DNA from 2 places in the Virgibacillus salidurans genome. Region 1 is predicted to be linked to the other one. Evidence: a T-box and tRNA genes for the amino acid it is inferred to sense, from the RefSeq annotation. Region 1 holds a T-box; the other holds one or more tRNA genes.
What was found. A T-box is a leader RNA that pairs with one kind of tRNA and senses whether it is charged. The one in region 1 lies ahead of alaS (alanine--tRNA ligase), so its partner is inferred to be a tRNA-Ala.
Positions count from the first base shown of each region.

Region 2: it has a tRNA-Ala gene. The T-box ahead of alaS (alanine--tRNA ligase) is inferred to sense a tRNA for this amino acid. The anticodon was not compared.

Region 1 is NZ_CP074373.1:2,094,282-2,097,705, reverse strand. It holds gene recD2 (SF1B family DNA helicase RecD2) at 1-158, shown strand, start outside; gene KFZ58_RS10865 (YrzR-like zinc ribbon domain) at 241-432, shown strand; gene KFZ58_RS10860 (AI-2E family transporter) at 481-1,551, shown strand; T-box leader at 1,597-1,806, shown strand; gene alaS (alanine--tRNA ligase) at 2,093-3,424, shown strand, end outside.
Region 2 is NZ_CP074373.1:420,888-424,311, forward strand. It holds gene KFZ58_RS02295 (alcohol dehydrogenase catalytic domain-containing protein) at 1-137, opposite strand, end outside; gene KFZ58_RS02300 (aminoglycoside phosphotransferase family protein) at 355-918, shown strand; gene KFZ58_RS02305 (hypothetical protein) at 981-1,193, shown strand; tRNA gene KFZ58_RS02310 (tRNA-Ala) at 1,653-1,724, opposite strand; gene KFZ58_RS02315 (hypothetical protein) at 1,970-2,152, opposite strand; gene KFZ58_RS02320 (hypothetical protein) at 2,408-2,548, shown strand; gene ltrA (group II intron reverse transcriptase/maturase) at 3,028-3,424, shown strand, end outside.

The sequences.
Region 1 (3,424 bases):
AAGAGCAAGCATTCCTGCGAGGCGTACGGACAATGGATACTAATAAGCGATATACAAATTTAAAAGAACAATTAACAGAAAGGATCGCGGGTCTTCCGCAAGCGTTGGTGGAGGAGTCAGAAACCGAAAAAGAAATTACGCCATACGATTTTATGTGATTTTCTATGATTAAATGTATATTTTATAAAAAAACGGGTTAGCATAACATAATAAATTTATTTAATAGAGGAGTTTATATGTATGATGCGTTGCCCGAATTGTAATGGGAAGGATATAGGCAAAATTGGTACACAAGACTATTATTGCTGGACGTGTTTTATTGAGATGTCTGTGATCAATAATGAATTAACAATCCATCAAGTAGAAGCGGATGGTTCCTTGAGTTCTCTTAATGATCTGTTTTCTGAAGAAGAAAGAAAAATGCAATGGTAACCTTTAGCTGCAAAAGCAAAATCACTTTTGTACTAAGGGGAGATTTATATGATCCAAAATAAAAAAGCAATACGTTTTCTTTACTGGCTTATCACCGGTATTTTTGTTTTTTTATTTATCTATTTACTTGTTAATCTGTTCCCATTATATGGAGCCTTTTTTTCATTTATATTGCGGTTGTTATCTCCATTTCTTGTTTCGCTGTTAATCGCCTATCTTCTTTACCCCGTCATAAAAAAATTGCATAACTACAATATACCAAGAGGATTAGCTATACTTTCCATTTATATATTATTTCTTGGTGGTTCAGCTTATTTAATTTACCGTGTTTATCCTGCTGTAATCCATCAGCTACAGGATTTAAATGAGCAATTGCCCGTTTTAATTGATATGTACGAAAATCTCATTTATCAGTTATATGAATACACATCATTTTTACCGGAGGCAGTTCATGATAAGATAGACGCATTGATCACAAGGGTTGAGACTGGGCTGGAAAATATATTGGATAAACTAGTCGGTGGCGTTACAAGGATTTTTGATGCGATTATATTTCTTACTGTCATCCCTGTACTCGTATTTTATTTCCTGAAGGATTATCATAAACTAAAGGATTACTTTAAGAAATTTATCCCGAGGAAATATCGGCCGCAGACAGGAGAACTAGTTTATGCTATTGATAAGAGCTTGGGAAATTATATACGTGGGCAATTACTTGTTTCGTTATTTGTTAGTCTAGCAACATGGATTGTTTTCCAGTTTTTAAACATAAATTATGCGCTGTTGTTAGCAATTATTATGGGGATTACTAATCTTATTCCTTATTTCGGACCAATTATAGGAGCCGTTCCAGTGGTGGCTATTGCGCTTACAACGTCCTGGGAATTAGTTATATTTGTGAGTATTGCGATATTAGTTATCCAGATTATTGAAGGGAATTTGTTATCACCATATATTGTCGGGAAAAGTATTAATATCCATCCAATCGCGATTATATTTGCTTTATTATTAGGTGGGGATTTGTTTGGGGTCATTGGGTTGATTGTCGCCGTACCTCTATTAACAATAGGTAAGGTGGTCACAGAACATATCCTAGCAATGAGACGCAGTATTGATTGACATTCGTCTAAAAGTTTCTTATACTATCGCTAAGATTATATAAGTTAATGCGCCCTGAAGGTTATGAGTACGTGGCGTTCGGTTTAAAGAGAGGGATTTTCATTTGGCTGGAAAAAATCCTAAATGCAGAGTCATGGAAAGCTAAACTGGAGTACGGTTAATACCCGTCGGTTTCATACCGTTAACATGACTGAGTGATGAATAATTTTTTATTGTTCATAATTAGGGTGGTACCGCGCTTGTCTCGTCCCTGTAGTGATACAGGGAGGGGATTTTTTATTTTGGCTCTTTTCGTAAGTATTGTTGCTTTTAATCTTCGCAGTTGCTAGAAACTGTAGCGTAAGTGTTGTTTGCTATAATCGCCGTTCGGGTGAGCGAAGTGTATTTCCGTAGCAGTGGATTACAGGCATATCAAGATACAAGGCAGTTTATATCCTTTGTGCAATAGCAACAAATGTTTTTGGTGGGCCGAACCTTTGGTGCAGTCCCAATCTTTTAGACAACATCTTTTATTTTCAATGTTTTATAAGGAGGGTAATAAATGAAACAGTTAACATCGGCTGAAGTAAGGCAAATGTTTATTGATTTTTTTAAAGAAAAAGGACATCGTGTTGAACCAAGTGCTTCATTGGTCCCTAAGGAAGATCCAACATTATTGTGGATAAACAGTGGGGTAGCAACTTTAAAGAAATACTTTGATGGTCGCATTATTCCGGATAATCCGCGTATTGTCAATGCACAAAAGGCAATTCGTACAAATGACATTGAAAATGTAGGGTATACGGCAAGACATCATACGTTTTTCGAAATGCTTGGGAATTTCTCCATCGGTGAGTATTTTAAAAAAGAGGCGATTGAATGGGCTTGGGAGTTTTTAACCAGTGAGAAATGGATAGGCTTTGATGATAAATTATTATCCGTGACAGTACATCCTGAGGACGATGAGGCCTATGATATTTGGTTAAATGATATCCAAATTCCAAAGGAACGTATTATACGCTTGGAAGAGAATTTTTGGGATATTGGTGAGGGGCCTAGTGGACCAAATACGGAAATATTCTATGACCGCGGAGAAAAATATGGGGATGATCCAAGTGATCCAGAGCTTTACCCTGGCGGAGAAAATGAACGCTATTTGGAAATATGGAACTTAGTGTTTTCCCAGTTTAATCATAATCCGGATCACACGTATACCCCACTTCCTAAGAAGAACATTGATACCGGTCTTGGTCTGGAACGAATGGTTTCCGTAATTCAGGACAAACCAACAAATTTTGAAACAGATTTATTCATGCCTATTATTCGCAAAACTCAAGTTTTAGCAGCAACTACGTATGGAAAGGGAGTAGAAAGTGATACGGCATTCAAGGTAATTGCAGATCATATTCGTACCGTAAGTTTTGCTATAGCTGATGGGGCAGTTCCATCAAATGAGGGACGAGGTTATGTGTTACGGCGATTGCTTCGAAGAGCTGTTCGTTTTGCAAAAGAAATCGGTATAGAGAAACCATTCATGCATGAGTTAGTCCAAACGGTTGGAGAAATTATGAAAGATTTCTATCCAGAGGTTTTAAAACAAAAAGAATTTGTTGAAAATATTGTAAGAGTGGAAGAAGAACGTTTTCATGAAACCCTAAATGATGGACTCGAAATATTAACATCTATTATAGAAAAAGAAAAAAGTAAAGGAAGTACTGTCTTTCCTGGTGTAGAAGTTTTTCGCTTGTATGATACGTATGGATTTCCTAAGGAATTAACCGAAGAATATGTCGAGCAGCAAGGCTTTACCATTGATGAAGAAGGTTTCAATACTGAAATGGAAAAGCAGCGTGAGCGGGCCAGAAATGCACGCCAGAAGGTTGATTCCATGCAA
Region 2 (3,424 bases), 1.7 Mb from region 1:
TTATATAGGTGAAGATCTGATCCGCAAATTCCACTAGCGGTAATCCGGACAATCATGTCATCATTTTCTTGGATAGTTGGATCGTCGACTCTTTTCGTCTCCATTGCCTCTTTACCTTGAAATGTTACTGCCTGCATATTTTCACCATCCTTTAAATAGTTGGTTATAAAGCATATTTCCTTAATTGGGTGAATTTAAACGCAGGGGTTTTTGGCGATTTACTTAGAAGTATTATATAATCAGTCAAAAAAGATTAGAGTATGAAGGGGAGAAATAAAAAATATGTGGTGTTCCAGTAGTTTTAATGACAAAGCTTGAGGGAAGTGTTGAATTAAAGCCAAGGGGTATGCATGAATGGTTAGCTGGTCTTGCAGGTGTACTTGTAAAATTCATGCTGTTGAAGTCAGTGATTTTCCATGGATTTATTTTTCCTATAATGACATTTCAAAGGTTGAGATCCCGGAATGGTCTAGTGTTCCAGATGTATGGGAAAAGGCAATAGCTATTGCAAAAGGACCGCGCCCTAATGCTAAAAATAACTTCATCCATCGAGATTATTATCCTGCAAATGTGATGTGGCGTGATGGCGCAGTCAGTGGTGTCGTGGACTTTGTGAATGCCTGCCAAGGGCCATCAGGGATTGATATTGGACATTGCAGAGTAAACCTGGCGATGTTGTACGATGTTAAAACCGCTGATGGATTTTTAGATGCATATAATCGACTTGCCGGAAAAGCATTTACCTATGACCTCTATTGGGATCTTATTTCATTAATGGACATGCTTTCTGAAGAATATCCAAAAGTATACCCGGGCTGGAAGGAATTTGGTGTTATAGGATTAACGGATAAAATGATGGAGGAACGGTTGGATCAGTATGTCGTGCACTTGATGAGGGCGGTGAGTGAAAGTAAATAGATTTATATTTTTGATAGTTTTTTATATGTATCGTGGTATAATATTAGGAAAGGAGGGTGGATGTGCAGGAGAAATTAAATACTATTTTAGAACATTTGGAAATCCTACAACAAGGTCAAGTTCGATTTGAGGAAAACTTGAATACCTTTGGCAAGAGGCTGGATCGAGTTGAGCAAAATTTAAATACCTTTGGAGAGAAACTTGGTCAAGTAGAAAAAGTTAATAAATTCTTGCTGTTAATCAAACTCGTATGGAAGAAAGACAAATTCGCCTAGAAGTGAATCAAAAATCATTTGCAACCAGTCAGGCTCGTTTAGAAGAGAAGTTTGATAATTTTACGGTTGAAACGAGAAGTCATTTTAAACATGTTCAGTCATAATTGGATCGACCTACAAGTTAACTCTACATTTGAACCCCAAGTAATACATCTTTCACAGTAATCTTCAGAGAAAACAAGCATCATATCTCAACCTCCTAAGAAATTATATTTCCTGAAAAAATATTGTGGAGTATAAAAAGGTTAGCTGGACACTCTAGTAGAACGTCCAGCTAACCTTTGCTTCATTATGGAGCATATCGGGCTCGAACCGATGACCTCTTGGCTGCCAGCCAAGCGCTCTCCCGAACTGGATGGTTTCACTACAATAATAAAAATGAGGCTCTACAACCTTTTTCGAATTAAAAAACACTCTTCTCATTCTGTAATTAGAATAAGTAAGAGTGATGTTTTGAAATGGAGCTGACGGGATTCGAACCCGTGACCCTTTGTCTGCCAGACAAATATTCTCCCACTGAACTACAGCCCCATGATGTAATATAGTTAAAAATCGCAAGCAAAACCATTATATAATTTTGATGGGATTATATCAAGTTTTTAATTTGTGGCTTTGAAATAAAGTTTGATACAATTATGTTGATATGGTGGATTCTTTTAATTCCGCAAACGGGCCATATTATGGAGTAAGGCTTATTTGACTAACGCAGCAAGTTAGTTTAATAAGCTATTTTATACATAATAAAAGACGGTCAAAAAAGCACCGTCTATATATAGCTACTTATTATGTGTTATTTCTTTGTAATAAAGGTAATCGACTTTATGTTTGGTAGCCATTAACTGTGAAGCCAAAACCGCCGTATAAACAGTGGTTAGTACAATTGCTCCAACACCAAGACCTGTAAGGTTTAGTTTATTAGATCCAGTCACTCCATTATTACTTGTCGTTGCTTCTTCCATTTTATCCCCCCTAATTTGTTATAGGGGTATTATCTGCAATGGCATTTAAACTTATACCATAAAAATAAATAACTGATAGAAATTTAATCCAAAACGAATAAAAATTAGTAGCATTCCTGCAATTAAACTTAAGTTTGTGATGAAATGTACTTAAGCTAACGGGCGCCGTTCGACAAGCTATGCTATAAGCGCTTTGAAGCGTGAAATGCAGCGGATTACTTATAGTTAATCCAAACTTTACAACGGAGGATGGGAATGAAGGAACCATGTTTCCCGAAACCATCCCGTCAATACTCCTGCTTGCGTCATGACTGGCAGGTCATGGGGTTTGAAGTACAGGTAGATTCGGCAGAACGAAGGCTGAAGCCACTCCGTAGGAGAAGGTATGCCAACTGATATGCCGCGCGGCTGAAAAACTGGATATGGTGAGAATGGTTTCAGCGAAATGAAACTGACGAATAACCGAATATACAGGTCTAAAGTTTGAACATAGGGAAACTTATGTCCTATCTAGCGATGGGGTGAGTGGTGTGCAGTAAAAATGCGCCCTATGAAACACGCTATACCGGACAAAGGCGGTATCCAGCTCACAGGCTTCCAGGGGAACACCTAAGTTCAGTACGGATAGCTAGGTTGTAAGGGACTTGGAAAACAAGGAACGTTGAAACAAGGACTGTCATCCGAAACGGTTGCTATAAGGCTTATGCCAAAAAGCATTTATCCTTGCGAGGGTAGGGGCATGACTGACGAAGTTCCTGTAATGGGAATGGAGGAACAGCCCCAAGTCTAATGAAATGAAAAGTTATTTTCCACACGTGCATTGCACCGGTCGGGTAGGAACGTGGGAACATCACTCCAATAGGAGGGATGCCACAGTGCAAGCTTTGCGATATTGGGATTACTACGATATGACGGAAACGTTTACGGATCTGTATGATAAAAGTTTGAATCAACAAGCTTTTTCACATCTTTATGATGTTATCACATCAAGAGAAAATATCTTGCTTGCTTATCGTACTATCAAGTCCAACAAAGGGTCTAAGACACCTGGAACGGATAGAAGAACGATAAGCGATATGAAAAAATGGTCTGAGGAAAAACTTATGATGGAAATCCAAAACCAGCTAGAAAACTATTGTCCGAAAAAGGTTAGACGAAAATGGATTGAAAAAGATAATGGAAAGTGGAGACCCCTTGGCATCCCTTGTATGTTAGATCGAATCATTCAACAATGTTTTAAACAGGTACTTGAACCGATTGCGGAAGCCCAGT